2 regions of the Marinobacter sp. ANT_B65 genome follow, and region 1 is predicted to be linked to the other one. Evidence: riboswitches for the same ligand, from Rfam matches in the RefSeq annotation. Region 1 holds a riboswitch; the other holds the start of a gene.
What was found. Region 1 has a riboswitch for thiamine pyrophosphate ahead of CPA50_RS10770 (3-oxoacyl-ACP reductase). Riboswitches for the same ligand answer to the same signal wherever they lie in the genome.
Positions count from the first base shown of each region.

Region 2: another riboswitch for thiamine pyrophosphate. It lies ahead of thiB (thiamine ABC transporter substrate binding subunit); the one in region 1 lies ahead of CPA50_RS10770 (3-oxoacyl-ACP reductase).

Region 1 is NZ_NXGV01000002.1:139,122-154,887, reverse strand. Features, by position in the region: gene CPA50_RS10835 (ABC transporter substrate-binding protein) at 1-679, opposite strand, end outside; gene CPA50_RS10830 (nuclear transport factor 2 family protein) at 863-1,264, shown strand; gene CPA50_RS10825 (isopenicillin N synthase family dioxygenase) at 1,334-2,314, opposite strand; gene CPA50_RS10820 (SDR family oxidoreductase) at 2,342-3,052, opposite strand; gene CPA50_RS10815 (GntR family transcriptional regulator) at 3,164-3,859, opposite strand; gene CPA50_RS10810 (hypothetical protein) at 4,001-4,366, shown strand; partial or broken gene CPA50_RS19810 (VIT family protein) at 4,554-4,634, shown strand; gene rlmF (23S rRNA (adenine(1618)-N(6))-methyltransferase RlmF) at 4,655-5,611, opposite strand; gene CPA50_RS10795 (pseudouridine synthase) at 5,705-6,415, shown strand; gene CPA50_RS10790 (YkgJ family cysteine cluster protein) at 6,402-6,758, shown strand; gene CPA50_RS10785 (CsbD family protein) at 6,859-7,053, opposite strand; gene CPA50_RS10780 (phytanoyl-CoA dioxygenase family protein) at 7,319-8,188, shown strand; gene CPA50_RS19460 (hypothetical protein) at 8,191-8,385, opposite strand; gene CPA50_RS10775 (sodium:solute symporter family protein) at 8,522-9,961, opposite strand; TPP riboswitch at 10,061-10,168, opposite strand; TPP riboswitch at 10,249-10,344, shown strand; gene CPA50_RS10770 (3-oxoacyl-ACP reductase) at 10,403-11,176, shown strand; gene CPA50_RS10765 (LLM class flavin-dependent oxidoreductase) at 11,176-12,510, shown strand; gene CPA50_RS10760 (lysophospholipid acyltransferase family protein) at 12,624-13,544, shown strand; gene mltF (membrane-bound lytic murein transglycosylase MltF) at 13,548-14,918, opposite strand; gene CPA50_RS10750 (AI-2E family transporter) at 15,114-15,766, opposite strand, start outside.
Region 2 is NZ_NXGV01000001.1:1,837,211-1,852,976, forward strand. Features, by position in the region: gene CPA50_RS08435 (AAA family ATPase) at 1-1,133, opposite strand, end outside; gene CPA50_RS08440 (metallophosphoesterase family protein) at 1,130-2,263, opposite strand; TPP riboswitch at 2,372-2,469, shown strand; gene thiB (thiamine ABC transporter substrate binding subunit) at 2,537-3,541, shown strand; gene thiP (thiamine/thiamine pyrophosphate ABC transporter permease) at 3,563-5,239, shown strand; gene CPA50_RS08455 (ATP-binding cassette domain-containing protein) at 5,232-5,846, shown strand; gene CPA50_RS08460 (MlaE family lipid ABC transporter permease subunit) at 5,893-7,062, shown strand; gene CPA50_RS08465 (ABC transporter ATP-binding protein) at 7,066-7,893, shown strand; gene CPA50_RS08470 (MlaD family protein) at 7,900-8,838, shown strand; gene CPA50_RS08475 (ABC-type transport auxiliary lipoprotein family protein) at 8,835-9,503, shown strand; gene pgsA (CDP-diacylglycerol--glycerol-3-phosphate 3-phosphatidyltransferase) at 9,458-10,009, opposite strand; gene uvrC (excinuclease ABC subunit UvrC) at 10,017-11,879, opposite strand; gene uvrY (UvrY/SirA/GacA family response regulator transcription factor) at 11,863-12,522, opposite strand; gene CPA50_RS08495 (hypothetical protein) at 12,621-12,872, opposite strand; gene CPA50_RS08500 (AzlC family ABC transporter permease) at 12,993-13,697, shown strand; gene CPA50_RS08505 (branched-chain amino acid transporter permease) at 13,690-14,040, shown strand; gene CPA50_RS08510 (DUF1330 domain-containing protein) at 14,050-14,454, opposite strand; gene CPA50_RS08515 (AEC family transporter) at 14,586-15,533, shown strand; gene CPA50_RS08520 (DUF938 domain-containing protein) at 15,582-15,766, shown strand, end outside.

The sequences.
Region 1 (15,766 bases):
CTGCGCCAGCCGCCTTGAGGCGACTCAGCTGTGGCACCATGTCGATATCGTTGCTTTCAACCCGTTCAATACCGGCCCATTCCATATCCCGGGATTCAAGCGCATGGCGGAAGCCCTTTTCGTTGGACTCGCCCCAGGGGTTGTTGATCAGGACCATGCCTGGCTTTTTCATGCCGAATTCGTCGATGCCATATTGCACCAGAGCTTCATCTACAAGTTCGTCCACGGCGGACACCCGGAAAACGTAGTTCTCATCGGCGCCGTTCTTGGTGATTGGCGTACCAGCGGCCCACACGCCCATGAACGGGAATTTCATCTGATTGGCCAGAGGTACGATAGCCAGGGATACCGGCGTATCCAGGCCGCCGAAGAGCACGGCTACCTCTTCTCGCTGAACAAGTTCGCGAGCGGCCAGAAGCCCTTTGTTCGGGTTGCTCTCATCATCTCTGCGCAACAACTCTACTTGACGGCCAAGTATGCCGCCTTTGGCATTGATCTCGTCGATTGCGATGGTCAGCCCGCGGGTAATAGCCTCACCGGACTTGGCTGATTGGCCGGACAGGGATGCCACCAGGCCTATCTTCAGAGGGTCGTCTGCCTGAGCCAGACTGGTCAGGGAAAGTAGCCCTGTCGCCGCCAGGGGCAGGAACCAGTGCTTGATCCGTTTTGTTAAGCGCATTGCATTTCTCCAGCTTTGCTTGAGTATGTATAAATATTGCTAGCAACATGGATGCCACTATAATGTGACTGTTATTCAGTAAAAGTTTGAGTTTTGGCACTAAAAAAGCACTTTATCGATAATATTGCCCCGAAATAGCGCGAAATTTGTTGTGATGGTGATCACCAATCAGGAGAGTCGAGAATGTCAGCTAAAGATGAAGCAATAAAGATTGTTAGCAATTTTCTGGAGGCGTCTATGGCACCGGATCCAGTGCGCGCTGCCACTTATATGGCACCGGACGTACGCATTACTTTCACTGGAGGGCGCGCCATGGCCAGCACCCAGGCCATTACCGAGTTTAACGGTGGGCGCTATGCCTGGGTAAAAAAGGAGCTGGGTCCCTTCGACTGGACTGAGCATGCCGATCACGCGGTGGTTTATTCCAACGGTACGCTTTATGGAGAATGGCCTGATGGTCGGCCGTTTGCTGGTAATCGCTATCTGGACAGATTTGAAGTTCGTAATGGAAAGATTACGCGAATGGATGTCTGGAATGACAGTGCCGAGTGGATACTGACGCCGGATTTGAACCGGGAATCATAGAGCGCCAGGGAGGCGGATTCCAGAGACCGGTCATTGAAGGCGCCGGTCTCTGGTTTTCCGTCGGACCTTCTATTTGTTCTGGGTAGCTACGTAAAGAGCGCGCAGGTGATCCCCGGATGTTGTGGGTGGGTATTTTGCCTCTGTGTTGGGTATCAGGTTGCTGATCGTTGCGTCGTAGTTGGGGTTATGGAAAAACACCAGAGACTGGCGCCGGGTTTCGGGGCCGGAGTTCGCCGGCGGGTTCACCACGCGATGCAGTGTTGAAACCCAGGTATCGTTGGTCCAGCGCGCCAACAGGTCGCCGATGTTTATGATGAAACAGTCCGGGACAATGGGTACGTCGACCCACTGGCCTTCAGCGTTGCAGACCTGCAGCCCCCCGGGCCGGTCCTCGGTGGCGAGAATAGTGAGGCTGCCATAGTCAGAGTGGGCTCCCGCACGGATCTGTCCCGGGGTTGGCTCCGTCAGTTGTGCCGGGTAATTGCGTACCCGAAGGCGGCTGATGTGCCTGTCTATCAGGGCATCAAAGTGGTCTTCCGGAAGCTTCAGAGCCAGCGCAAAGACGCGCATCAGCATGGCGGCAAGCTGCCCCATTTCCCGGTAGTAAAGAGTCCAGACTTCTTTCAGTTCAGCCGGCTTTTCAGGCCATATGTTGGGCGCAAAATGCTTGCCGGCTGCCGGAGCCCTGGCGTAGTCCTGGTCAGGTACGTCTACGGGGCCGATCATGAAACTTTCGTTCAGATCACTACCGGTGGCGTTCGGATCCCGGGAGCGTGCAAGTGATTCTTCATCCACACCTGTATAACCACGGGTTACGTCCACAGAAGGCCTTGCGACCCTTTTTTTATCTGCAATCGGAAGGTCAAAGAATTCACGGGATACCTCGCGGGCCCGGGCAATGAGCTCAGGGCTGATGCCGTGGCCTTTGATGACAAGAAAACCTATGTCACGACAGGCCTGGTCGACGGCCTCCGCAACCAGGTTTTTATCGGCTTTGGTGCCGAGACGGAAGGGTTCGAGGTCAATGACAGGTACATTTAAAAGTTTCATTGCTGGCTCCTGCGAGTATATGGGGGGTTAGACCAGTGCGTCACCACCATCCACCAGCACGGTCGAGCCAGTGGCGGAGGGGTTGGTCGCGACATACAAAATGGCGTGGGCGATATCGTCGGCAGCAGCTACGCGCCCAGTGGGTAGTCGCTGTCGCATGGTTTCGAATTTTGCTTCGCGGCCCTCTGGCCCAAGGCGGTCCCAGAGTGGCGTTTCGGTGGTGCTGGGTGACACAGCGTTGACCCGGATTCCTGCTGGCGCAAGCTCAAGGGCCAGCCCTCGCATAAGTCCTTCAACTGCTGCATTGAGCGCGCCTTGTAGCACAGCATTGACGTTCGGTCTCTGGGCATAGACGCCAGAGACAAAGGTTAGTGAGCCACCCGCGCAGATGAGAGCACTGCGACCGACATGGTAGGCACCCCAGAATTTACTCTGGGTACCGTCATGGGCCTGATCTAAAGGAAGCGCTTTGACGGTTCCCACCTGAGTGGAGGATCCTGCCAGAATGACGTGATCCCATGGGGCCTGGCTGTTAAAGAAGCTCTCGACGGCAGAGGCTGACCGGACATCAAGTTCCAGTGCAGCCACATCCGTCGGCAGGCGTTGCAGAGCAGCATTAAGGCGTTCAGGTGAGCGCGAGGCGATGGTTACTGTTGCACCAGCACTGGCTGCCCGCAGGGCAGTGGCCTCACCAATACCTGAGCTGCCCCCTATGACTAGTACACGTTGGCTTTTGATGACGTAGTCCTCACTATATTGTTAGCAAAATGTAACTATATTGCTAGCAAATAAAGTGCCACGTCTTCGATGTGGTAATCCAGGAGGGCATACCGGTGTTTCTCTGGTTCCTCAGGCCAGTGCCTCGCGGAGGTCTATGGAGGGTTTGCTTTCGTCATTGAACTGCAGCTCGCTTTCCAGGTGGTTCAGGTGATCAAGCATGAGCGCGGCTGCCCTCCCGCTATCCCCTGATTCCAGGGCAGACAGGATTTCCTGGTGCTCACTGTGTTGACAGGCAGGAATATCATTGCGCTGATACAGTGCAACGATTAAGGAACTGCGCAACATCAGGTTCTCCAGAATACTGGACAGCACCTTGTTTTCGGAGACCTTCCCGAGCAAAAGATGGAAATTGCAGAGTTCCCGGATGATTGTGCGCCGATCGTCGCTGGCCGTAGCCCCATGCTCTGCGTGCATATGTGCTTCCACAGCTTTGGTATGACGCTTCATTTTTTCCTGAGAGATGCTTTCCACAACGCCTCGTTCTACCGCCCTTCTGGCCTCGAAAACATCCCGCGCTTCCTGTGCCGAGGGCTCTGAGACATGAGCGCCGCGATTGGGCTCAATGGTAACGATGTTCTGAAGTGCAAGTCGTTGAATGGCAGCCTGAACGTGGTTTCTGTTTGCACCGAGTGCCTCAACAATCTGGGCCTCAACCAGACGGGTACCAGGAGGGAGCGAATGCCGGGCAATGGCGCTGGATAACGCATCAAAAATCCGCTGAACTTCCTGTTGTTTACCACTGTTTTTTCTTGAAGACATTCCCATCAGATTTCGATCACCATTGCTAGCACCAGGATAGTTCTGATCGCAATTCTAGCACTTAAATCGGGCTGGGCGTCTAACATTGGTGTGTTCTTCAATGATCTGATCGCCTACTCTTTGATGGAGCAGGCCAGGAGAGACACCATGAAGAAACATAGACTACTGCTGATTTTCGTTTTAATCCTTTGGAGTTCTGCTTCATTTTCCGGTGAGGCAGATGTTGTTGAAGTGAAGGTTAACGAAGACAGCAAGAATTCATTCAGCTTTACCGTGTCAGTGTTGCACAAAGATAGCGGATGGAAACACTATGCCAATAAATGGGAAGTTGTTGATGAAGCCGGGACTGTTTTGGGAACCAGAACCCTTTATCATCCCCATGTTGATGAACAACCGTTCACCAGAAGCCTTTCGGGAGTTGAAATTCCTGAACAGGTTAAAGCTGTGACGATACGTGCTCACGACTCTGTTCATGGATATGGTGGCAGGACTATAAGTGTTGAATTGCGTTAACGTATTATAAATACAGGATTTTATGTAGTTCGTTTATCGACAGGTATGCATCGGTGGGAATCTGGGCATAGGTTTGTGCACCACCTGGAGTGATCAGGCGATTTTTATTCTGTTACCTGGGGCATTTCATGAAGCACGTTGAAAAACACAGAACACAACGAATCGGCTGGCTCCGGTTTTTAAAGCTGCCTCGCGGGTCACTTTTTGGGGGGCGCTGGCTATGGCCGTGACAGCTGGAGTAGGCTCGCTCTTCGGGGTGTCAGTCTGAACAACCGGTGAGTACCTGATTCAGGTGAATGTCCAGGCAAGTATTCTCGTGACCTTGTTTCCTTGTTTCATTTCTATCTCCCTTACATCAACAGCCCCAAGCTTACGAATCAGTTTTGTGGCAGGTTTGATATTTTCGATTTTCGAAACCAGGCACGTAAACCAGCGGCATTGAGCTGAAAATGTCTGGCTTTCTTTTATCAGTTTCTTCAGGAACATTCGTTCGCCGCCCTTGCACCAGAGTTCGGCTTCCATGCCACCAAAATTGAGTGTGGGAGTTTGGGGTGGTGCCTGCTCACCGCGATTACGGGCAAGGTTGTTGAGCTTGCGCTGGCTGCCTTTGAGCGCCTCATCCTGCGAAGCATGAAAAGGCGGGTTGCATACACTGACATCAAAGAATTCTCCCGGTTGAATGATACCCTCGAAGATGTGATTTTTGTTGTCTTGTGCACGCAGTGTGAAGCTGTTTTCCAGAATCGGGTTTTTGGCGATAATCGACGCAACGTTCTCAAGTGAGCGACTATTGATATCACTACCCACACACTGCCACCCGTATATTGCGCAGGCTAGTATCGGGTAAATTCCGTTCGCACCGGTTCCTATGTCCAGCAGCGCGACTCTCGGCCGGGTTTCAGTGGCGCCCTTGGCAGGTTCGTCAATCCCGGGCAGCTCAGCGATGTAGTGGATATAGTCAACTCTGCCAGGGATGGGGGGGCAGAGAGCACCCTCGGGAATATCCCAATCGATAATGTTGTAGTATCGCTTCAGTAGCGCGGCATTTATGGCTTTTACTGCCAGTGGGTCAGAAAAGTTTATGGAAAGATTGCCGTAAGCGTTTGTTTTCACATAAGGAGTTAGTGGCGGGTAACTTTGTATGAGAGATGGAAAATCATAGCCTTGCCGGTGCAGGTTCCTCGGGTGCAGGCCTTTGGGGTCTCGCTTGATCCGGCTGTTTTTACCTCGATGGGAGCTGCTCAAAATGATAGATCCGAGGGTTGGATTTAAAAGAGAGGTGGGTGTTGGTTTGGTCTTTGATTGTAACTGCAATATAAAGGCTGTTGAAGATAAATCATGAAATCCAGGACCAGTCGGCTCGATCGTTTTATCAGCCAGAACAGTACTTTTTCCCTTTCGGATACACGTCTTTTACTTGCTCAAAAACGGATTTTTCTGGACGGTCGGGCGGCGCATTCAATCCAGCAAAAAGTGACGGAATTTACCCATGTTGTTCTGGATGGTCGCTGCCTGAGAGATAACCGGCCTGTGTATCTTATGCTGAATAAACCACGGGGGTTTGTTAGCGCGACTAAAGACACCAGGCACTCCACCGTAATGGATCTTGTGCACCACCCTCAGAAGCATGAGCTTCACATAGTCGGGCGCCTTGATCTGAATACAACCGGGCTGGTGTTACTGACTAACGATGGGGCATGGTCACGCAAGGTAAGCTTGCCCGAGACGAAGCTCGAAAAGACCTATGAGGTTACTTTATCCAGGCCATTAACGGATGAGTATATTCGGGTGTTTCGGGAAGGTATCTATTTTGCCTACGAGGACATTACAACCAGGCCTGCACATTTAGAGATTCTCTCGGATTACACAGCCAGGTTGTCACTGGTTGAGGGCAAGTACCATCAGGTTAAACGCATGTTTGGTTTTTTTCAGAATGAAGTTCTGGCTTTGCACCGGGTTTCTGTCGGGCATATTTCCCTTGAAGGGCTTGATGAGGGACACTGCAGGCAGCTTACCTGTGAGGAGATAGCTGCAATTGAAAACCAATAACCAGAAGATCATCGCGCGACTGCGTGAGCGTATTCCATCGTTCGAATGTGTTCCGGGTTGCCATGACTGCTGCGGCCCTGTGACTACGTCTTCGGAGGAAATGTCGCGACTGCCGGTGAAAACGGATGCGGAACATGAAGCAGCACTAGGTGAGCTGAATTGTGTGCACCTTGGTCCCGATGGCTGCAATGTTTACGAGGAGCGCCCGCTGATATGCCGGTTGTTTGGCACAACATCCAACATGCCTTGCCCAAACGGACGTCGGCCGGAAGTGATGGTTGATTCCGAAACTGAGCGCCAGGTTCACAGTTATATAGCCAACACACGGCAGGTGTTGGTGTAACGGATCCGGCAGGGTTCAATATCGGGGAAAGGAAGGAGTATGGTAGCCGATACCTGCGCAAAGGCAGGCACCGGCTTCCTGGATCTTTGGAACTGAGGGGTCAGGAGTTGGTCAGCTTTTCCCACTCTTTCTCGGCTTCGTCTTTCTCTATGCCGTACTTCTCCTGAACTTTGCCAATAAAGTGGTCGCGACGCCCTGCGATTTCATCCAGATCGTCGTCTGTTAACTTGCCCCAGTTCTCGCGTACCTTACCTTTGAGTTGTTTCCAGTTACCTTCAATAATATCGTTGTTCATCGTAGTTTCCTCGCTTTAACAGGGCGGCCGCTTAACAAGACAGCCGCCAGTATGGAAGGAATGGTCAGGGTGAAAAAAATGATGCAACCCCTGATGTGTTATCCACGTTGCCATAGGGGTTTTTGTATGACAACGCTTGTGGGATTGCGATTAATTCATACTGAAACTGCTAGAATCCTGAAGCTCCGCGGCGCGTAAAGGCTCAAAGCGTTCATAATTGGCGTTAGCCGGAGCCCGGGAGAGACTACTTTCGAGAAGCGTTCATATGTCCAACAAGAAGAAAATCGAATCTGTTCTGGAGTTGACCAAAGATCTCGCTGCTACGCATAAATCTTTCCGGTCTGATGAAGCCAAGGCTTCAGATGCGCTCAAAAACCAGATCGCCCAGGATTTTGAGGCCGTTATGAAAGACGGCTATGTAATCATTGAGGGGCTTCTTACCAGGTCGCAGCTTGAGTTGATTCGTGAAGCTACCTTGCCGTTGCTGGGGAAGTCCGGGCGCAATACATTTGAAGGCGTAAAAACTCAGCGGCTATACAATGTACTGGAGAAAACGCGGGTAATTGATCTGCTAGCAACACACCCTCGTGTTACCGGATTGCTGGACCGGCTATTTTTGCCCAGCTACCTGCTCAGCCAGGCTCAGATTATCAATATTCTGCCTGGCGAGTCGGCGCAGCCGCTGCATTACGATGACGGCTTCTACCCGGTTCCGCGCCCGCGCCCGCCGTTCGGGGCAGCAACGGTCTGGGCTATTGATGAGTTTACGGAAGAGAATGGCTCGACGGTCGTAATTCCCGAAAGCCACAATTGGGGTAAGGAAGTAGTTACTGACCGGACTCAGGCTGTGCCTGCGGTGATGCCTGCCGGTTCAGTTGTCTTCTTTCTAGGGACGCTCTGGCACGGTGGCGGAGCCAACCGCTCGGGCGCAGATCGTCTTGCAGTAACCTGTCAGTACTGCGAACCCTGGTTAAGGCCGCAAGAGAACTTCTTTCTCGAACTCAGCCAGGAAACGCTTTCCCGGATTCCTGAACAGCTACTCAGTATGGTCGGTTATTCGATCCACCCGCCGTTCATGGGTATGGTCGATGGCATGCACCCCAAGCGAACTTTACAGTCAGATAAAGGGGAATAACTCTAAACCATTACATGAGGGGCGTTTTGCGCTCCTGATGCTTTTTTTAATTCCCTAGTACGTCCTTTCCATTTTTCTTCGATTTCTTGGCCGCCTTTTTTTCCTTTGCGGTTAAAAGCGGCTGTTTTTTTGTGTCCTTTTTTTTGTCTTGTCCTTTGCTCATTACCTGTACTCCTGATTAATGCGTGCGTTGACATCAAAGGAGATCAGGATGCCTTTCACGCAGAACAATGAGTATGGCCCCAATCACGGGCAACTGGAAGCTATTGAATGTAAGGACAGACAAGACTGTATGCCGGCTGTTTGAGAGCTTCAGCAACAGGCTCTGCCGGTTTACCCCTCCAGATGCCGCACTCGCTGCGCCAGTATGGAAAAGTCAAAGCGCTTTCCTTTGGGCAGAAGCAGGAGCAGTAGCGAAACGGCGATAGGTACCAAAGATGCCAGCAGGAAGGATTCCAGCAGGTAGGTGGTCGGTGCACCGGGCGCAGGAAATACCATAAGCCCGGCGACCAGACCAGCAAAGGTGCTGAGGGCGGCATTGTAGCTTTGGTAGCGGGCGTTGTAGAAGCCGAAAAAGACCGGGAACGCCGCAGCGCAACACAACAGGTCTGCCAGCAGAAACAGATAGAGCACACTGTAGCCTTGAGCGGCTACGAACAGCACCGGCACCGACAAAACCACAATCAGCCAGCGCGACAGCGATAGCAGGTTGTGATTGCTCAGTTTAGGCAGTAACCGGCGCAGGTCTACCACCATAATACTGGTCAGCCCACTTATGGTGGAGTCTGCACTGCTCATAATCAGTGCCAGCCCGAAAGGCAACAGGCCTATGGCAAACCACAGAGGCACATTTGCCAGTAACACGCTGAACAGTGCAACCGAGCCGTCACCGGGCAAGTCCAGCCCCACAAACGCCAGGCCGAACAGACCCATGATAAATATGATGGGAAAACTCAGCAGGCCGCTGATGATAAAGCCGTTGCGAATCACTTTGTTATCACGGGCGGCGAAAATACGCTGCCAGGTTCCCTGATAAAACAGCCCGGTCAGCACCACCGCGATAAAGAATGTGAGGCCGGATTTCAGCCCGTTGATGTCCAGAGGATCAAGAAGGTGCGGTGCTTTTGCCTGCAAACCTTGCAGGGCAGGGGCCAGGCCGCCGGTCGCCTGCCAGCCAAAGCCGATCAGCAGAATCAGAAAGGGCAGGATGACCAGCATCTGCACCCGGTCAGTAAAGATGGTCACGCGCAGCCCGCCATACAGGGTATAAAGCAGAGTGGCAGCCATCACAATGCTGGCGGTAAGCCACAGTGGCACGGGAGCGAGCAGGGAGACCATTTTTGCGATGGCGGTCAGGCCAGCCGTGAGGCTGATAAACAGATAGAAAACCATGATGACCAGCACAAATCCGTACATCACTCGTCCATAGCGACCGAGTACAAATTCGGTGAGGGTGTGGCCTTCGGGCATGAGAGTGCGAATGCGGTTGCCCAGAGGAATCATAATGAGACGTGGCGCCAGCGCGCCCAGAGCGTAGCCGGTAACTGCGCCAATGCCGCCCCAGGTTGCGGCCTGTGCCGGCCCGAACAGAATCCAGGTGCCGAGAGTGGTAGCCAGCAGAGTCAGTAAAGTGGCGGAGCTGCTCTGGCTGTTGCGGGCGACCAGAAAGTCGTCCAGCTTATCCTGCTTGCGGCGGGCGTATATCAGGCCGGGTATTGCGAACAGGGCGGCGAATAAAACCAGCCACACCAGTGCGGTAGAGGAGCTTAACATCGGTTGTCTTCCTTGCCCTGCAGGCGGATAGCAAAATTGCTGAAAGTGGTTTGCTACCGGGACGGTCGCGAAGGAAGAAAAAGACACGCAGGCATGCGCTCAGCGGGCGCTTTCCTTCCCTTCGCCGGCATTACCCGGATCAGGTTCGAAGGGTTACCGCACAGGATGCGGAATCTCAGCCGTTAACCGGCTCCCCCAGGAATGTTGACAGAGTAGAAAGTCTGCCAGTAGTTGTCAATTGCATGAGTCCTGGCCTACATATCTGAGTATTTGGTGTGTTATGGTTTCGATTCGACACGGGGTGTCCTGCATGCAGGGCTGAGATAACACCCGTTGAACCTGATCCAGTTCACACTGGCGAAGGGATGTCAGCCGCAGGTGCAGCCGGGATGCTGCACCGCATCTGCCTATTCATACCTTCGCCTCTCTTTTGAGGTGTCTATGCAAAATTCTTTAGGTCTTGACCAACAACTGGTGCTGGTAACGGGCGGTGCCCGTGGTCTGGGTGAGCACCTGGTGCGTGCCTTCCTGCGTGAGGGCGCCAGGGTTGTGATCAACTATCGCAACAGTGCCGACGCGGCTGAAAAACTGGCCGCTGAAGCTCCGGAACGGGCGCTGGCGGTGCAGGCAGACGTTACTGACCGCAAAGCAGTAAAGGCTATGTTTGCTTCCGCTCAGCAGCATTTTGGTATGCCAGTGACCACGGTGATCAATAATGCCTTGCCGGATTTTTCGTTTAACGGTGATGCCCGTGCAAATGCAGACCAGCTGACCTGGGAAGACATGAATCAACAGTTTTCCGGAGTGGTGGGTGGTGCCCTGAATACTACTCAGGCGGCGCTGGATGGCATGCGCGAAGCGGGTTTTGGCCGCATAGTGAATGTTGGAACCAATCTGTTCCAGAATCCGGTTGTGCCCTACCATGATTACACTGCCGGTAAAGCGGCGTTGCTGTCGCTTACCCGCACCCTGTCACAGGATCTTGGACCAGATAATATCACTGTGAATATGGTGTCTGGCGGTCTGCTGCGTACCACCGATGCGTCCGCCGCTACGCCTGAGGCTGTGTTCGATTTTATTGCCGCCAGCACACCCTTACGGCGGGTAACCACGCCGGCAGAGTTTGCCGATGCCACGTTGTTTTTTGCCTCGCCGTGGGCGCGGTCCGTTACCGGGCAGAACCTTGTGGTTGATGGCGGACTGGTGAAAAACTGATGGCAGCTTCATCATCTGATCAGCGCATGATGCATCTGAACCTGTTTCTGATGGGCTGCGGCCACCACAGGGCTGCCTGGCGTCACCCGGAATCGGCAGTAGAGCAGCTGGGTGATATCCGCTATTACGAACGTCTGGCGCAAACCGCAGAACGCGGCAAACTGGATGCAGTGTTTTTTGCTGACAGCAACACTGCAGGTAACGTCTCCGATGGCAGCTGGTGGTATCTGGAACCACTTACGGCCATTGCTGCCATGAGCAGGGCCACCGAAAACATCGGGTTCATCAGCACGGTTTCCAGCACCTTTTACACCCCGTTTCATGCGGCCCGCCTTGTTGCTTCGCTGGATCACATTTCCGGCGGGCGGATTGGCTGGAATGTGGTTACTTCGATGTTTGATGTGGAAGCACGCAACCACGGCTATGAATCTATGCCAGGCCATGCGGAGCGCTACCGTCGTGCTGACGAGTTCGTGCAGGCAGTGTTGGGGTTGTGGGATTCCTGGGCTGACGATGCACTGATGTTTGACCGGAAAGGCCATTATGCCGACCCGGACAAGGTACAACCGATAAACCATCGGGGAGAGTTTTTCCGCGTAGACGGGCCACTGAATGTGCCTCGCCCGGTGCAGGGGCACCCGGTGCTGTTTCAGGCTGGAGCTTCGGAGCAGGGCCGCGAGCTGGCGGCCAGATGTGCTGAGGCTATCTATGCAGTGGCTTACGACCTGCCAGCGGCGCAAAGCTATTACCGTGATATCAAGCGACGGGTAAAAGCGGCCGGCCGTGGCGCTACGGTGCCGGTTATGCCGGGGCTGGTTACCTATGTGGCACCTACCGAAGCGGAAGCACTGGCAAAGCAGCGCGAGCTGGATGAGCTTCTGCCTGCTGATGCGTCTCTGCGCCAGCTGGCCATGTTTATTGATCAGGATTGTTCCGGCTGGGATCTGGATGCACCTGTCCCCCCTCTGCCTTCGCTTGAAGAGTTCAGCGGGCCCCAGGGGCGCTACAGTACCATTCTGCGGATTATCGAAACCGAGAAGCCCAGCCTGCGTCAGTTGCTGGGTCGGCTGGCTGCGGGAGGAGGCCACTGCACCATGGTGGGCACTCCGGAACAGATTGCCGATAAGATGGAACACTGGTTCAACAACGAAGGCGCCGATGGGTTCAATCTGATGCCACCGTTTTTGCCCTCCGGCATTGAGGACTTTATTGAACAGGTGGTGCCGGAACTGCAAAACCGTGGTCTTTTCCGTAAGGAATATCAGGGCAGTACCTTGCGCAGCCATCTTGGGCTGGCTCGGCCTGAGTGTTTCAAGGGTAAACTGGCACCATGAGATTGTCCGGTCCCTGATTTGGGACATGCTCCTCTTGATTGACCGGTGCAGGTAGTACACTAAGGGTCGTGATTGTGTCACGCTCACGACCCTATTTGAGCAGGCTTTGATGTATGAGCAGGTTTTCCAAAAAACACAAATTGCCGCTTTGGCATCCGCGCTTATGGCCCTCGTGGGCGCTGGTATTTACGCTGTATCTGTTGTCGTTTTTGCCGATGTCTTCCAAGCAAAAGCTGGGGAAAACGCTGGGCCGTTTCCTGAACAGAAAACTGAAATCCCGCGCCCGCGTTGCTGACCGTAATCTGGCTATCTGCTTTCCCGACCTGGACAAGGAAGCCCGGGCAAAACTGGTGCAGGATAATTTCATCGCCTGCACTCGCGGTTTTCTGGAAAGCATCCATGCCTGGTGGCGGGATATGTCTCCTTATTATAAAGCTACAGAGGTGCAGGGGCTGGAGCATCTTGAGGAGGCCCGGAGCAAGGGCCGGGGCGTACTGTTGATTGGCGGTCATTACAGTATTTTTGATTTTGCGTTACCGCTTGTTGCCTGCCACCTGAAAAACCCCGGGTACGTATACAGGCCCAACAATAATCCGGTTATTGACCGTATGATCGAAAATGGCCGGCGCCGCCATTTTGGTATCCGGCCGTTCACCAAGCGTGAATTGCGGCCAATGGTGTCTTTTCTGAAGAAGGGCGGTGAAGTCTGGTTTGCCTGCGACCAGGATTTCGGTAAAAAAACCGAGCTGTTCGTACCTTTTTTCGGCGTTGAAACCGGATGCATTACTTCCCCAAGTTATATCGCCAAAGTATCCGGTGCTGCCGTGGTTTGCGTAAGCCACCTGCGAATGCCTGATGGACGCTATCGTGTGGTCTTCTCACCAGTGCAGGCTGGCTTCGGCGCCGACAAGCATAACGATACCCAGGTCTGGAACCGCTATATTGAGGAGGCTATCCGTGAACAGCCTGATCAGTACCTGTGGCTGCACAAACGTTTCAAAACCCGCCCGGAAGGCGTGGAAAAAGTCTATTGAAGGCTAGTCAAAGGCCGAGCTGATGACATCCCGATAATTCCGGATGCGTTGCACATAATGCACAGGTTCATAACCCCGTGCGTAGCCGTAGCGAGTGTTTGGGTAGTAGCGTTTATCTGCCTTTAATGGCAGCACTTCTTTCATGTCGTCCCAGGAATCCGGATTCTTGCCCAGCTCCCTTGCCAGCTGGCGGGCATCCAGCAGGTGCCCGCGGCCAATGTTGTAGCTGGCCAGCGCAAGAAATGTGCGGTCTGGTTCGGGAATGGTATCCGGGAGCCTGCGGTGGCGGTCAGCCAGGTAGCGGGCGCCTGCATCGATGGCGGCTACGGGGTCGAGGCGATCCATCACGCCCAGAGATTCCGCTGTCCTGCGTGTCAGCATCATGATGCCGCGGACTCCTGTTGGGGATATGGCAGAGGGGTCCCAGTGGGACTCCTGATAAGCCAGTGCTGCCAGAAGATCCGCCGGCATTCCGGTGGTTGTTTCAGCTTCGGAGAACTGACCAATCAAGCCGGGAAGCCGGTCGTTGATACGGCGGTTGAGTGCTCTCAGGTCCACAAAATCAAACTCGCCAATGTAGGCGTAATAGTGGCTTTCGACGTAGTCCATGGCTTTGTCGCCCTCGGGACTGTTCATCCATTCCTGTGCAGTGCCGGCCAGTTCATCTGAGCCTGCCGGCAGGTACCACCCGAGGTTGTTGCCCTGGCTCAGGTTCATGGCCACTTCCAGGTGGGGGAAGTGGCGACGCATTACCTGAACAATGTTGGAGTCGGCCACGGTACAGTCGATAGCCTGTCGGGCCACATCGGACAGCAGAACTTCTGTTGTTTTACTGTCGTCTTCGGTAAACGTGATGCCTTCGTGGATGCTGGCAAGCCTGTTCAGTGTTTCCACATAGCTGGAGTCGGCTGTTACCGTGATGTTTACGCTGGATATGCTTTCTGGCAGCCGGGGCATCGGACGCATCTCCCGATGGCACACCAGTTGTTCGGTAATTTCAGTATGGGCGGGGCCGCGAGTGAACTTTTGGCTGCGTGAAGGCAGGTGCGTCAGCCCCGCGGCGGCCATGTGGGTCTTGCCGGATTCCAGGGCTTTCAGTACGGCAGCGGTCGAATCGTACATGGTCCAGTTGACGGTCCAGCCCTTGCTGGCTGCAAACTGCGAGATCAGACTGTATTCCGGTCCGGTCGGGTTTTCATGCCGGTCGAGATAGTAGGTGGTGGAGCCATTGCGCGTGGCTACTTCCAGCACGCCGGTCTGAGCGGGGGTGGCCAGCGGTTCTGGTTGTTCCGCAACGGCATCAGAACCAGAGTTGCCCTGGCTGCAGCCAGTCGTGACAATGATCGCAAGAGGAAGAATTACGCTCCCCAACATACTCAGCTTCTGAGCCATAAAAGACCTGGGCGGTTGATTTCCCGAATTTATTAGTTGTTATACGTACCTTTCATGACAACATATCACATTGATTTCAGGCAGCGAAATCAGTGGAGCGCAGGGATGCGTCCGCAAAGGCCACGAGCGCACAAACATTTACGGCCCATAAACAAGGGGGGGATGGCAGCCCGGGCTTTATTTTCCCAGCAGTTCGCCTACAGGGCGCAGATTTACAACATGATCGCACAGGGTTTTGATGATCATGAGGAGTGGTGTCGCGATGACCAGTCCAACAGGGCCCCAGAGCCAGCCCCAGAACAGAAGCCCGATAAAGATTGCCACCGCATTGAGGCTTGAAACCTGGCTGGTCAGCCAGGGAGTCAGCAGGTATCCCTGAATACTGGTGACCACCAGCGAAGTGCCGGCCACAATGATGGTCATGTTTACCTCTCCAAACTGAAGGAAGGCTGCAACGCCGGTGCCAATGAGCACCAGAAAGGGTCCCAGATAGGGGATTGCGCTGGCTACCCCTGCTACAACTCCCCACAGCATGGCCTGCTCCACCCCCAGCGCCAGAAACGCCAGCCAGGTCAGCACCCCCACAAACAGAGCGCCAATCAGCATGACAAACAGGAAGCGGCGCACCTGATGGTGGAATTCGGCCATGATTCTGGCAGCCTTGCGCATTCGTCCGAACGAAGGGCCGGAAATTCTTACAACTTTGCGCTTATAAAGTGATCCGGCTGCCAGTATGAAATACACCAGCAGCAGTACCGAGAAAAGCTGGGACACGAGCACGATTGCCGCAGGCGCCCCCCTTAACACGTATTCCTGAATATCCATGGGTT
Region 2 (15,766 bases), on a different contig from region 1:
GCCTTCTCCTGGCTCTGTATAAGCTTGGCCAGTTCTGCATTCAGTCTTGCGCAGTCTTTCTGTAGCTGTACCCGTTTGTCCCTGAGACGTGCCCGCTGCAAGGCTTCTTCGGCGAAGCGATACTGAGTGCGGGCACTTGCAACGGATTTCTCGAGATCAGGGCTGGCGAGTTCTTGTTGCTCAAGCTGTTTTCTGGCGCTCTCATAGCTTTTGTGGCGCTGGTCGAGCTGTTCGCTCTGACTCTGCCAGTGAGCCTGGTTCTGCTGCAGCAGGGAGAGGTTTTGCTGCAGCTGTTTCAGGGAATCTTTCCCCCGGTTTTGCTGTTCCTGCAGTGCTTCAATTTCCTGAAACCTGGCTTCCGCATGTTTCATGCTGGCCCGGGCTACTTCCCAGGGGCGCTCACGATTTGCTTGCTCGTATTCAGTGGCCAGAGTACCAAGGCGGTCTACCTGAACCTGATATTGTGTAACCCGGGCCTGCAGGTCGGAGACTTGCTGCTTTAGCGTTTCCCGCTCGTTAGCCAGGGCCAGATAGTCTCCCCGTGGTTTCCCGGTAGCTGTCAGCAGCTCCTGACGCTGTTGCTCCACGGCTTGAATAACCTCATCACCGCCGCTGCTGGCAACTTCACCTACAAGGTTGTTCAGCGCAGATTTCAGGTGTCCGCCAGCGTGCAGAACAGACTTTTCAATGTCTTGACCTGTACCCTGCTCTACCCATAACAAGCCCGGAATTCCCCAGTGCTCTTCTTTGCTCGCACCCTTTTTAGGGAATTGATAACCCAGCAGCTCGGCAAGCTTTTCCTCAGCCTCTTCACCACTGAACGACGTGCCGTCTATCAGCAGATCACAGCGGTGCCGTTTGAGGAAGCGCTTGTCCAGTTGCCAGCGCTGCCCCTTGTGCTCGAATACGATTTCAACTGTAGGTGCAGCTGAGGAATCCCCCCAGGGCGCCAGGTCTTCAGCAGATTTTGACCGGTAGCGCTCAAAAAAGGCGGCGCGGATTGCACGCACCAGGGTGCTTTTGCCGGATTCGTTGGGGCCATGTATCAGGTTGATACCGGGCTGAAGGTTATCCAGCTCAAGGCCTTGCCGGAACTGGCGAAACTGCTCAACCCGTATGCGCTGAAGTTTCACTGGGCCACCTCCGCGTCCATGGGCTTAAGCAGGCCTGCCAGAATGGCGAGAGCATCACGAGCCGCCCCGGCTGCATCGGTGTTATCCGCCGATTGCTGGCTCTCCCGTAATTCCCGAACCACGTCGCCGAGATAACCGTCGGCATGCAACGCGGCGATGTCGTCGTCCGTCGGTTCAAGCTGCAGCCCGGTGCGGTCACAGGTAACGCTGCGATAGCGGGCCTCGGCAATGGAAAGCGCATCAGTCAGCTGCTGATCGCCGGCCAAAGTAAGAGTGCCATTAAGCTTGAGGTCCAGAACGGACGCTTCAGGCAGATGCTTCAACCGGTCCAGTAACTGATCCAGATCAGAAGGCACAGATAAGGTTTCCCGCCACTGATGCCACTGATAGCGCGCGGTTTCGTACCGCGTAACCTTCGGGGTGGAACCCGCCTCTTCGATATCAACAATCAGGACGTATCCAGCGTCGTTATTCCGGAAGCGTTCTGGTTCCGGCGTACCGCTGTACCAGGTGCGTTCGTTGATTTCCCGCACGCCGTGCCAGTCGCCCAGAGCCAGGTAATCCAGCCTTGCAGATTCTGTTCTCCCGGGGGCAATGGGGTTGGTTGAATCAATATCCTCGGGCAGCACGCCTTGTACGCTGCCGTGGGCCAGCCCGACACGCAACATAGACGGAGGAGTTTCCATACCGTCGAACGGCTGTGTCAGGTCACCATAGGTATGGCGCTGCGTCAGGGGCGCGGACAGCACCGCAATGCCCTGCTCCTGCAACCGGGTAACACCGGATTCAAGCGCTAGTTGGACGTTATCCGGAACGGCACCAATCCTCTTTGCCCGGGTCCATACACTCTCTGCAAGCGCCGCATCGTGATTGCCGGGGAGCATCACCCAGGGCCCGGCGAAACCTCGGGTGGCATTGAAAACACGGCGAATGGTGCGATCGGAGACCGTCTGGGCATCAAAAACATCACCGGCCACCAGCACAGCATCACACTGATGTTTTGTCGCTAACGCGGCCAGCCGTTCGATCGCCTCGTAACGTGCCTCCACGAGTGCAGCACCATCTTCGGCATCAAACCGGCTATATGTGCGGCCCATTTGCCAGTCAGCTGTGTGTAAAAATCTTGGCACCAGTTTTCTCCTCGCTTTCAGTCTGGTGGCGGCCCACCACGCTCGTCGCACAATACAGGCTTCCGCAGCGGCCATAAAGAACTGCCAATGTGAGCATGGTACACTCAACGCAACTCAACGGGGTGCCGGGCAAATGCCGGGCTGAGACCATACCCGCGGAACCTGATCCGGATTATGCCGGCGAAGGGATTGAGCACTCACCGGCCTCGGTGGGGCCCGCGGCATGGTTAACCCCCAATGATTTTTCTGGTTTGTTGCGGAGGTTATATCACTATGCTCATCCGGGCATTTACGCTGCTCCTGCTCGCCCTGGCCTCTGTTTCTGCCAGTGCCGGGAAAGTACCAACTCTTACAATTTATACCCACCCTTCGTTTGCCGCTGAATGGGGCCCCGGGCCTGCCGTTAAAGAAGCTTTTGAGAAGACCTGCAACTGCCGGATTAACTATGTGGTTCTGGACAGCGGCGGTGACATTCTTCAGCGTTTGCGCCTTGAAGGGGAAAGCACCCAGGCAGACCTGGTGCTGGGGCTGGACACAGGCACCATGGAAACAACGAGACAGACAGGTTTACTCGCCAGCCACAAAACCGATCTGTCAGCCCTGAACCTACCCATCGACTGGCAGGACTCAGTGTTTGTGCCATACGACTGGGGCTACTTCGCTTTTGTTTATGATACCGAACAGTTACCCAACCCACCTGAGAGCCTGGAAGCTCTTATCGCAGCACCTGATGATCTGAAGATCATTATCCAGGATCCCAGAACCAGCACACCCGGGCTTGGGCTCTTGCTGTGGATGCGCCACGTTTATGGCGATCAGGCTGCGGAAAAGTGGCAGCAACTCAAAGGTAAAATCCTCACCACCACCAAAAGCTGGAGTGACGGCTATTTCTCGCTGTTCATGAACGGTGAAGCGCCGATGATTCTCTCCTACAGCACGTCTCCTGCCTACCACATGGCTGTTGATAAAACCGAGCGCTATCAGGCCGCTGAATTCAGGGAAGGTCACTATCTGCAGGTTGAAGTAGCTGCCCTGGTACAGTCATCCCAGCAAAAAGAACTGGGCCAGGAATTCCTCGACTTCATGCTCAGTGCCGGTTTCCAGCGTCATATTCCTCTCAAGAACGTGATGTACCCGGCTACGGATCTGGGTAGCGAATTGCCGGATGTGTTCGAAAAACTGATTCACCCTTCAGCACCACTCTATTTCGACCCGAAAACCGTAACAGACAACCGGCGTGAGTGGCTCAATGAGTGGCTGGATGCCATGACCCGTTAATAAATGGGCACGGAAAATTCAATGAATTACCAACCCTGCTCTCGATGGGCGGCGCTCCCCCATAGGGCACCGTTCAGCCGTCCCGGCTGGCGGCTCTGGCCAGGGCTGATCATTGCCTGCGCACTGGTATTGCTGGCAACAGCTGGCCTGGGCTCGCTCATCCTGGAAGCCTCTTTACCAGATCTGAGTGAACTCTGGCGCAACCGCTACCTGCGTACAGTGGTTACCTTTACCCTGTGGCAGGCGTTTCTATCCACGGCTATCAGCCTGCTTGTGGCTGTTCCCCTGGCCAGAATCCTGGCCAGACAACCTGTTTTCCCCGGGCGCTCTGTTTTGCTCCGTCTGATGGAGCTGAGCCTTGTGCTTCCGTCCATCGTAGCTGTCTCTGGTCTGGTCAGCGTTTATGGCCGCCAGGGGTGGTTTACAGACCTGGTCAACGACTGGCTGGGTATGTCCTGGAACCTTTACGGTATCAACGGAATTGTTCTGGCCCACGTATTTTTCAACGCGCCCCTTGCCACACGTATTCTTTTACAGGCCATTGAGAGCGCACCGGCACCGCAACGGCGGATTGCAGCCCAGCTCGGGCTTGGGCGCTGGCTGTACTGGCGGGCGGTGGAATGGCCTGCGGTCAAACCCGTCACGCCGGGCCTCGCGGCCCTGGTGTTCACTCTGTGCTTTACCAGTTTTGCCATTGTGATGACTTTAGGTGGAGGTCCTGCAGCCACAACCATTGAGGTTGCCATCTACCAGTCTTTGCGCTTCGAATTTGATGCCGGACAGGCCGCTCTTCTTGCCATGGTTCAACTGGTCATTTGTGGGCTGCTCTGGTGGCTGGCAGCCCGCCACGGGCTCACCTCATCGCTGCTCCCGGACAGACAGGTTGCCTCACACCGGAGCAAAGCAGGCAGTTCTGTGTGGGCGCGCCTGGGAGACGGAGCCATCCTCAGTGTATTTGTGCTGTTTCTGACAATGCCACTGATCGCCATTTTACTCAGGGGGTTGCCCGGGCTGGATTTAACCCCTGCGTTACTTGATGCCACCCAGAGAAGCCTGGCCATTGCTTTGCCGGCAGGACTGATGTCCGTGATTGCCGCTCTGTTGATTCTGGCTTGCGCAGGCACAGCCTCCAGGCCTGTGGTCATCCGGCTTACCAATGTCGCGGCCTGCCTGCCATTAATGATTCCACCACTGGTGTTAGGTACAGGGCTGTTTTTGCTGTTCCGGCCCAGCCTGGGGAGCTCAAACGAAGGGCTTGTAATGGTTACACTGATCAACGGGATGATGGCGCTTCCCTTTGTCCTGCAGATGCTCAGTGGGCCAATGGGTAGTCTGGATTCAGCCAGCCGGATGCAGGCCGATCAGATGGGTGTTCTGGGCTGGTATCGCTGGCGCTGGCTGCACTGGCCGCGAATGCGCAGGCCGCTTGCACTCGCCATGGCTTACGGCACAGGTTTGTCATTGGGTGATTTTGGTGTAATCGCCCTGTTCGGCAGCCCGGGCCAGCCTACCCTGCCGGTTCTGCTGTACCAGCAACTGGGCAGCTACCGGATTGATGCAGCTGCTGGGACCGGGTTATGGCTTGTACTCCTGTTGCTCTTGCTGTTCAGCCTGTTTAACCGTCTGGGTTCTCCCCTGTTCAGGGCCGGTCTGAAAAACAACACATCCCGTATTTTACCGGAGCCTGAACATGCTTGAGGTAACAAACCTGGTTTTCGCCTATCCGGACCAGGTGAATCCCTGGAACTTTAATTTCAGTGCAAGCCCCGGTACCTGCACAGCCATCCATGGGGCCAGCGGATCCGGAAAATCAACACTTATGAATCTTCTGGCAGGCTTCCTTGAGCCTCAGACAGGCGACATTCTGTGGCAGAACAAAAGCCTTCGCCACCTGCCTCCCTGGGAACGGCCGATGACCAGCGTGTTCCAGGAACACAATCTGTTTGAACACCTTAGCGTTGAAGCCAACATTGGTCTGGGCATTCACCCGGGGCTGAAACTATCGCCGGAGAATCAGCAGGCCATAGAGCGGAGCCTGCAACGCGTCGGGCTTGAACACATCGGCAAACGCTTACCCGGAGACCTCTCTGGCGGCCAGAGGCAACGTGTTGCCCTGCTGCGTGCAATCCTGCGCCCACAGCCCATAATGCTTCTGGACGAGCCGCTTACAGGCCTGGACAGCGAGGCCCGGGATCTTCTCAGGCAACTTCTGCTGGAACAAAAAGCCCGGGGAGCTGTCATCGTGCTGGCCAGCCATGATGAGGAAGACCGCCGGATACTGGCGGATAATGTCTGTAGTCTTTAAGCTGTTATGCTAATTAAATAAACCAACCCTTGGGATTCTGACACCCGTGCCTATACGTGCCAGTTCCACTGATAATGAAGACGCAACCCGAACCCTTCGCCAGCCGGGAACGCTGAAGAGCGCCGGTAGCACACTGGCTATTCAGGGTGACTGGACGCTGGCCGATTACCAGTCCCTTAAAAAAAGCATTGAAGAGCATTCCGGTAAACGGTGGCTCCCCGAAAACATTGATCTCAAAGATCTGGGTCGGGTTGACACAGCAGGAGCCTCTCTTCTGATTGCACTGGTAGGCCCGGAAGTTCTTACCTCACTGGTACAGCAGGATAGCGCTCTGCCCCGGGAGCAAAGCACTCTTCTGCGCACTGTGGCTGATGCAATACAGAACAACCCTGCCCCCGAGCCTCAAAGCCCGTCCCCTGTCGCTCAGTTCCTGACCGAAACCGGCAAAACGGTGGAAGCCATATGGCATCTGCTGTATTTGCTGGCAGGGTTTATTGGCCAGATCCTCGCAGCACTGTTTGTTATTCTGCCCAAACCCAGCCGCTGGCGGGTAACACCCTTTGTTGCTGCCATTCAGAATATCGGGCTCAATGCCCTTCCTATTGTTGCGCTCCTCACATTCCTTGTGGGTGCTGTGGTGGCATTCCTTGGCGCCACAGTGCTGAAAGAATTCGGCGCAACGATTTATACCGTTAACCTTGTAGCCTTTTCTTTTCTGCGGGAGTTCGGCGTTCTGCTCGCCGCCATTCTTCTCGCAGGCCGCACTGCCAGTGCCTTCACTGCCCAGATCGGTGCCATGAAGGTCAATGAGGAGCTGGACGCCATCCGCACAATGGGGCTGGATCCGGTTGAACTTCTGGTGATTCCGCGGGTTCTCGCGACAATGGTCAGCCTTCCCATTCTTACGTTTGTGGGTATGCTGACAGGCCTGGTTGGCGGCGGTATGGTTTGTGCGCTTTCACTGGATATTTCCCCGGCCCAGTTCATGGCAATTGTGGAGCGGGATATAGCTCTCAAACACTTCCTCGTAGGCATTTCGAAAGCGCCCGTTTTTGCCTTCCTCATTGCCGCCATCGGGTGTCTGGAAGGGTTCAAGGTAGGCGGCAGTGCTCAATCTGTTGGTGTGCATACAACATCCAGCGTGGTGCAATCGATTTTTATCGTTATTCTTCTGGATGCCGTTGCTGCACTTTTCTTTATGGAGATGGGCTGGTAAACCATGACCGGCTCAAGGGCTCAGCCAGCCAACAGGCAATCCGGTCCCGTTATCGCGGTGCGAGGGCTTTTCAATCATTTTGGAAGCCACGTGGTGCACGAGAATCTCGACCTTGATCTTTTCAGAGGCGAGATCCTGGGAGTTGTTGGTGGCTCCGGAACAGGAAAATCAGTGTTGCTGAGAAGCATTGTGGGGCTTAACAGACCTTCCGCCGGTCATATACTTGTCTTTGGAAAGGATCTGGCTGAACTGAGCACCAGAGAGCGTTCGGAAACCGAGCAGAGATTCGGCGTTCTGTTCCAGCGAGGCGCCCTTTTTACCTCTCTGAATCTCTTGCAAAACATTGCCCTGCCATTGATTGAGCATTGCGGCCTGCTTCGCTCAGACGCGGAGGAACTTGCCCGCATGAAGCTCGCACTGACCGGCCTGCCAGCAGATTCAGCGCTCCTGTACCCGTCAGAACTTTCCGGTGGTATGGTCAAGCGTGCCGCTCTGGCGAGAGCTCTGGCCATGGACCCGGAGATCCTGTTTCTGGATGAGCCTACTGCCGGCCTTGATCCGATTGGAGCTGCGGCTTTTGACAGGCTGATACTAACCCTCAGGGATGGGCTGGGCCTGACCGTTTTTCTGGTCACTCATGACCTGGACACCCTGTACACAACCTGTGACCGTGTCGCCGTTCTGTCCAGTAAAAAAGTTCTGGTCGCAGACCGCATTGAGACGGTTGCAACAACAGACGACCCGTGGATTCAGGAATACTTTCAGGGCCCCCGGGGCCGGGCTGCCAGTTACGCATTCCGGGCCCGGGAACCGGGCCGGATACGGGAGTAGGAGCTTATGGAACCAAAGGCACATCATCTGATCATCGGGCTCTTTACGCTTATTGCAGTGGCCTCAGCACTGTTATTTGCACTATGGCTGGCCAAGTCATCTGCAGATCGTGAATGGGCCTACTATGAAATCGAGTTTGATCATGCTGTAAGCGGCCTCGTTAAGGGGAACCCGGTTCTATACAGTGGCGTCGAAGTAGGTAGCGTGCTTGAACTCAATCTGGATCATAGCAACCCTGGCCATGTACGTGTGTTGGTGCGTGTGGAAGAAGACGTACCTGTAAGGAAAAACACCAGGGCCGGGATGGTGCTGGCCAATATTACCGGCAGCATGAGCGTTCAGTTCAGCGGTGGTAGCAAAGACAGCCCGATACTTAAAGGAACCCGGGATAACCCTGCAAAGATAGCGGCGGAACCTTCGGCATTTAACAGCCTCCTGACCAATGGTGAAGCACTGCTGACCAAAGCGGAAACCCTGCTCATCAGTGCCAACCAACTGCTGTCAGAGGAAAACACCGCAAACCTGACAGCGCTTCTCCGCAACGCCCGGGAAGCGAGCGACTCCCTGCTCGGCAGTCGCGACCAGCTTACAGCCATGCTTGAGCGAATCGACGATGCAGGTAAGCGAGCTGCAGAAGCGGCATCCAAAGTGTCTGCAGTCTCTGACAGCGCCAATGCCCTGCTCCAGACCGAAGGGAAATCCGTGCTCACCAACATGAATACGGCCATGGCAAGCTTTCAGGACACGGCGGCCCGTATTGATCAGTTAACCCGGGAGAATGAAGGCGCCCTTGATTCAGGTCTTCAGGGTATGGGCGAACTGGCGCCGGCTCTGAGGGAACTGCGCAATACTCTCAGGAATCTGAACCAGTTTACCCGTCGCCTGGAACAGGACCCGAGCGGCACCCTGTGGGGCGGTCCCACAATGAAGGAGGTATCTCAGTGAACAGGATAACTGCCAAGACGTTCAGCTCCCTGGGTGCCGCACTGATTCTTTCGGGAATGATGACAGGCTGTACGGTTTTTCCTTCAAAGGAAGCTCCAAGGGTAATGGATTTTCCCGTACCAGAAGGCCTGAAAATAAGTGATATTGCCCGGTCCCAGAGCCTGCGCATTGATACACCTTCGGCTTCAGAACCTTTCAATAGCAAACGGATTCTGGCCAAGCCTGAGCCCTGGGAGTTCCGTGTCTATAGCGGAGTAAGGTGGAGGGATACAACGCCAGTTATCCTCAGGGATATGCTGACGGGCGCATTCAGGGCCACCGCGGGCTTTGATGATGTGATCATGGATACGGGGCCGGGCAATGCAGATCTTACTCTGGCTACAGAGATTACGGCATTCCACACTCTCAGCCACGGTGATGGCACCCGGGCCACCATCGCCATCTATGCTCAACTGATCACTAATCGTTCAAGAACAACACTCTGCTCCAGGAGTTTCACCGTCTCTGCCCTGGCGAAAGACAACAGCATAGATTCCATTATCCAGGCATTCGGCAATGCAGGAGAAAAGCTGGCAGAGGGCGTTATTGGCTGGGCAAAGGCCTGTGAAGCCGGCCCGGCTCAGTCGTTTTCCGGAAACAGATCCGGCCAGGCTGCCTTGATGTAAAGCCCCATGGACCAGAGTGTCAGGAACGCAGCAATGTACAACAGAACCACGGAAAGCTCTGACAGCAGCTGCCCCGGAGGAAAGGCCAGAAGGCCAACGATAGAGGCCATTTGTGCTGTGGTTTTAACCTTGCCGATGTAGGAGACAGCAACGCTTGCGCGACTGCCTATCTCAGCCATCCATTCCCGCAATGCAGAGATCACAATCTCCCGGCCGATAATCACCGTAGCGGGAATGGTAAGCAGAATAGCCGAATATTCCTGAATCAGCAGCGCCAGAGCTACTGCCACCATCAGCTTGTCGGCAACCGGGTCAAGAAACGCACCAAAAGGCGTGCTCTGGTCCAGCTTACGGGCAAGATATCCGTCCAGCCAGTCGGTAGCAGCCGCAACGCCGAAAATCGCCGCACTCGCCATATAACTCCACTGCACGGGGAGATAAAACACCACCACAAAAACCGGAATCATGAGAATGCGGGAGAGTGTGAGCAGGTTGGGTAAAGTCATACGGTTATTACTCGTCGTGCAATGCTGCATATAAGTTTTCAGCCAGTGATTTGCTGATGCCCTGTACCTTGGTCATCTCATCAATGCTGGCTTTGCGTAGTTCCTGTATGCCACCGAAATACCGGATCAGCTCCCGGCGGCGTTTGGGGCCGACCCCTTCAATGCCTTCCAGAGTAGACTGACGACGTTTTTTGTCGCGCCCCTTACGGTGTCCGGTAATAGCAAAGCGATGGGACTCATCCCTTATGTGCTGGATCAGGTGCAGCGCCGGCGAATCAGCCGGCACCCGGAACACGTCACCCGTCATGGCATCAATCAACTGTTCCATGCCTGCGCGCCGGGTTACACCCTTGGCAACCCCGATCAGCGGTATATCAGAAACCCCAAGTTCATCAAACACTTCCCGCGCAATGCTCAACTGGCCCTTACCGCCGTCAATGAAGACAAGGTCCGGGCGCTTGCCCTCACCCGCAACCATGCGGCGGTAGCGACGCGTCAATACCTGGCGCATGGCGCCATAATCGTCTCCGGCAGTCACACCTTCGATGTTATACAGCCGGTAATCACTTTTCAGAGGACCATTCTCATCGAAAACGACGCAGGATGCGACGGTATTTTCACCGTGACTGTGACTGATATCGAAACATTCCATCCGTGAAGGGGTATCTGTAAGCTCCAGCATGTCACGCAGGGCCAGTAAACGGCGATAGACCGTCTCCTTGCTGGCGAGATGAGTCAGCAATGTCTGCCGGGCATTCGTCATCGCCAGCTCCAGCCAGCGGCGGCGCTCACCGCGGACATTTCCCCTTATGCGGGTTTCGCGATTCGCGGCATCGGAAAGCGCCTGAGCAAGGAGTTCCTGGCCGTCAACATCAACCGGAACCAATACATCTCTCGGAATCTCGCGCCGGGCACTACCGCCAAAATAGTATTGCCCCAGAAATGCACTGAGCAGTTCTCCCTCGGACTGTTCAAGAGAGTAACGGGGAAAGTAATCCTTGGTACCCAGAACCCTGCCCCCGCGCACGATGATAACCACAACACATACAACGCCGGCATCCTGTGCGATGGCAATAACATCGGCATCACCACCCTCCCCGTCTACCGACTGCTGCTCCTGCACATGGCGCAGATGGTTAATCTGATCACGGCAGGTGGCGGCTTTTTCAAATTCCAGCTTTTTGGCAGCCGACTCCATCTCATCCATCAGGTCACGAATGATGACGGGGTTCTTGCCTTCCAGGAACATGGTGGCGTGGCGGATATCCTGAAGGTAGTCCTCAGGCGAAATGTATCCCACGCAAGGCGCCGTGCAACGATTGATCTGATACTGCAGACAGGGGCGATTTCTATTCCTGAAATAACTTTCACTACAAGACCTTATACGGAATACCTTTTGTAAAACATTAAGGCTTTCCTTAACGGCACCCGAGCTGGGAAAGGGCCCGTACCAGGTGCCTCCCCCTTTTTTGGTACGACCACGCCGAAAGGTCAGCGAGGGATAATCGCTGTGGGAAGAAAGATAAATATAAGGATAGGACTTATCATCCCGGAGCAGGATATTGTATGGCGGCCGCAGAGACTTGATCAGGTTCTGTTCGAGCAGAAGCGCTTCCGTCTCACTTCCGGTGATGGTCACTTCAATGGAGGCGATCTTCGCAACCAGAGCTTCGGTTTTCGGAGCCAGGCCGGTTTTTCGGAAATAGCTGCTGACGCGTTTTTTCAGATTGCCGGCTTTGCCGACATACAGCACGGCGCCACCTTCATCGTACATGCGGTAGACGCCGGGCCGTTCCGTCAGTTGTTTCAGGAAGTGTTTGCTGTCGAACTCTCCGCTGCTTACAGTGGGAGCATCAGATCTTGTGGGCATCGAGTAACCCAAGTCGCACTGCCATCAGAGCCAACTCAACGTCGCTGGAGATCTCCAGCTTTTCAAAAATCCGATAACGATAGCTGTTTACAGTTTTCGGGCTGAGGCAAAGCTTGTCAGAAATATCCTGCACTTTCTGGCAGTCCACCACCATCATGGCTATCTGCATCTCCCGCTCAGAAAGACGATCAAACAAGGATAATTCACCCTCGTCATCCTTGTCTCCGCCCAACTGCTTGAGTGCCATTTTCTGGGCAATTTCCGGGCTGATGTAACGCTGTCCGGAGTGCGCCATACGGATGGCACGAACCATTTCCCGGATATCCGCACCCTTGGTAATGTAGGCGGTAGCGCCGCTCTGCATAACCCTGGCCGGATAAGGATCGTCGGCGCAGGCGGTTACCACAATCACACGGATTGTATCGTCGATTCTGAGGATACGGCGGGTAGCTTCGAGGCCACCAATGCCCGGCATCCGGATATCCATCAGCACGATATCGGGGCGGTCCTTGCGTACAAACTCTATCGCGTCTTCCCCGGATGAAGACTGACCAATAACATCAATATCGGGGTTGTCCGCGAGCATCCGGGTTATCCCGGAACGAACCAGCTCATGGTCATCTACAACCAGTACCCTGATCAAAATCCACCTCGCACACTGCTTTCGAAAACCAGCGCAATTGTACCGTTTACAGACACCCCCGGGTAGGGCAAACCAAAATACACCGGGAGGTCAGCCATTCATTCCGGCGCGCCAAGCCCAGCTGAATTTTCCACCGGATCAAACCAGACAACCAGGTCGCCGCGACTGATTGCATTCAGAACACGGCTCAGCTCGCCCATCGGGTTTTCGGTATCATTCAGCCCGTGGTAGCGGGTGCAGTACTCTTCTGCCAGGCCATTAAGCTGATCTTCCGTCAGCAACTCCCTGTCCACAATAAACTTTTCCTGACGTGGGTCGGGCTGCGCCTGATACGCGGCTTCATCGTTCATACAATCTCCTGTTGATGGGCTCCATCTTAAGGATTATGCATGCCCAGGAGAAGCCTCACCCACTTTCAAAATCCGTAGCGATTCTCTATCATCCCCCGTTTTCAGACCGTTTGGATGCTAATGAACTCGTCCGTTTTTCGCCTTACACTGCCCATCCTGTTCGGTTACCTCCCGCTCGGTATGGCTTTCGGGGTGCTGTTCACAACCCAGCTTGATTACGCATGGTGGGCCGCTCCGCTTATGGGGGTGGTTATTTATGCCGGTGCTGGCCAGATTCTGGCCGTCAGTCTTCTGGCAGTGAGCGCAGGCCTGCTGGAAGTATTCATTGCCATGTTCGTACTTAATGCCCGTCACCTGTTCTACGGCCTTTCGTTACTCGGGCAATTCCGGGGAGCCGGATGGCGCAAGCTATACCTGATTTTCGGGCTGACTGACGAGACCTACTCACTGCTTACCAGCAGACCCCGCTCCCGGGACGCTCTTCACGAACTGGATATTGATTTCCGCATCACAGCATTCAATCAGGTTTACTGGGTGATTGGCTGCACTCTGGGAGCACTTCTGGGGCGCAATGTAGCCTTCGACAGCACTGGCATCGAGTTTGCTCTCGTAGCCCTATTTATCGTACTGACCATAGAACAGCTCAAAGCTCTCGGGGAAGCCTTTCCTGTATGGGCTGGCGCTGCGGCCGCAGGGATCGCCATGATACTGCTGCCTCCGGCCCATCAGCTGATTGGCGCAATCGCTATAGTTACCTGTGTGCTTCTGCTTCAGTACCGCATCCTGCAGGCCCGATCCGTTACGGAGAGCAGCAGGCATGTCTGAAACCACCTATCTCGTTGCGTTTATCGCAGTTGCTGCAGCGGCTACCTTTGCGACCAGAATAATACCTTTTCTGTTTTTTGAGCGTCATACCGAGCACCCGCTGATCAAACATCTGGGGCGCTATTTACCAGCAGCGGTTATGGCTTTGCTGGCAACAGTCTTTTTGCAACGTTCAGGAAACTGGTCAGCGACGGTGCCCGGGCTTGATGCGGTTCTTGCAGGCGCAATTGTGGTTGTTATTCACCTGTGGCGTCGCAATGCCCTGCTATCGATTGCAGCAGGCACAGCAGCGTACATGCTGATCCGCCAGACCGGCATGCTGGAATCGTTATTCGTTAGCTGAGGCTTTGCCTCAGTGCCGTCCTTCCAGGCTGGCAACCAGTCTGGAATCGCTCAGAGCTGCCCTGCGGTGCTTCACCACGCCCTTGTACTCAGAGCTTTCAATCATCGCCACAAATGCATCGATTGACGGATACCGTACAAGCAGCACCTGATCCCAGGACTCGTCTGGCGGCGCGATAAGTGAACCGACACTACGACCAGACCAGATAACTTCGGCGCCCACGGCACTGACACACGCAGCTGCCTCGCGCATATATAATTGATAGGCTTCGCGGCCGCTTCGCTCTCCGGATTCATCGTCATAGTTTGCTATGTCGCGGAACCGTAACAGGTTAAGCATCACCACGGGATGGTCTTTCGGAGTGTCTGCGAGAACCTTTTTCAGCTGTTCCGGCGCGGGATTTACGGCGTTCATGCTGGCCCTTTTATTCTGGTGAGTTGCGCAATACTATATCTCACCCCATATGGCTTACCATAATTGATTTCATTACCTTTCGGTCAGATCTATCATATAGACCCCACTCATCTTCCAACTGGCCTCACTGAATGGACCTGATCAGCCTTTTCCAACAAACACTCGAAACTACACTCCCGGTTTTTGCCATGGTATTTATCGGGCTTGGGCTGCAACGGGTAGGCTGGATCGATGATGTGTTTGTTCACACGGCCTCAGCACTGGTTTTCAAAGCCACACTGCCAACGCTGGTTTTTCTGAGCATTGTGAAAGCTGACCTTGATACTTCGCTTAACTTCAACCTGCTGACTTTTTACTTCGTTGCGACTCTTGGCAGTTTCGCTCTGGCCTGGTTGTGGGCGCGCTGGCGCGTTGCCCGTGAAGACCGCGGCGTCTACGTGCAGGGAGCCTTCCGTGGCAATTGCGGCATTGTAGGGCTGGCACTGGCCGCAAATATGTATGGAGATTTCGGGCTCTCCGCAGGCGGTATCCTGTTGGGTGTCGTCATCCTGTCTTACAACGCACTTTCAGTTATTGTGCTTGCAGCCTACCAGCCTGGGCAATCCCCTGAGTGGCAGAGAATTGGTCGAGATATACTTCGCAACCCTCTGATACTTTCAGTTTTTGCAGCTATTCCCGTTGCATGGCTCAACCTGGAACTGCCAGACTGGGTAATGACCAGCGGCGATTACTTTGCCTCCCTTACCCTGCCGCTGGCATTGCTTTGCATAGGTGCAACGGTTTCATTCAGTGCCCTGCGCAGTGACAGTTCTACAGCACTCAGCTCGGCCCTCATGAAGATGGTATTTTTGCCTGCATTGTGTACCGGCGCAGCATGGGCAACAGGCTTTTCCGGCCCCGAACTCGGCCTGCTGTTTCTATTCTTCGCAAGCCCTACCGCCGCGGCCAGTTTTGTCATGGCCAAAGCCCTTGGCGGAAACGACCGGCTGGCAGCCAACATTATTGCGATAACAACACTGATGGCCAGCGTTACCATAACCCTGGGTGTATTTGTCCTGAGGGGTGCCGGGCTGATATAAACACACATTCACATACGAACGTCCAGCGGACGGTCAGGGGCATGTAAATTGGACAGCAAACCCTTTTCTCAGGCCTGCGAGAACAACAAACAGGCCATACTCGAAAAGCTCGTCTCAGTATTCAGTGGCTCCGGAACCATTCTGGAGATAGGAACAGGAACCGGGCAGCACGCTGTCCATTTTGCAGGCAACCTCCCTCACCTGACCTGGCAGCCAAGTGACCACCCGGACAA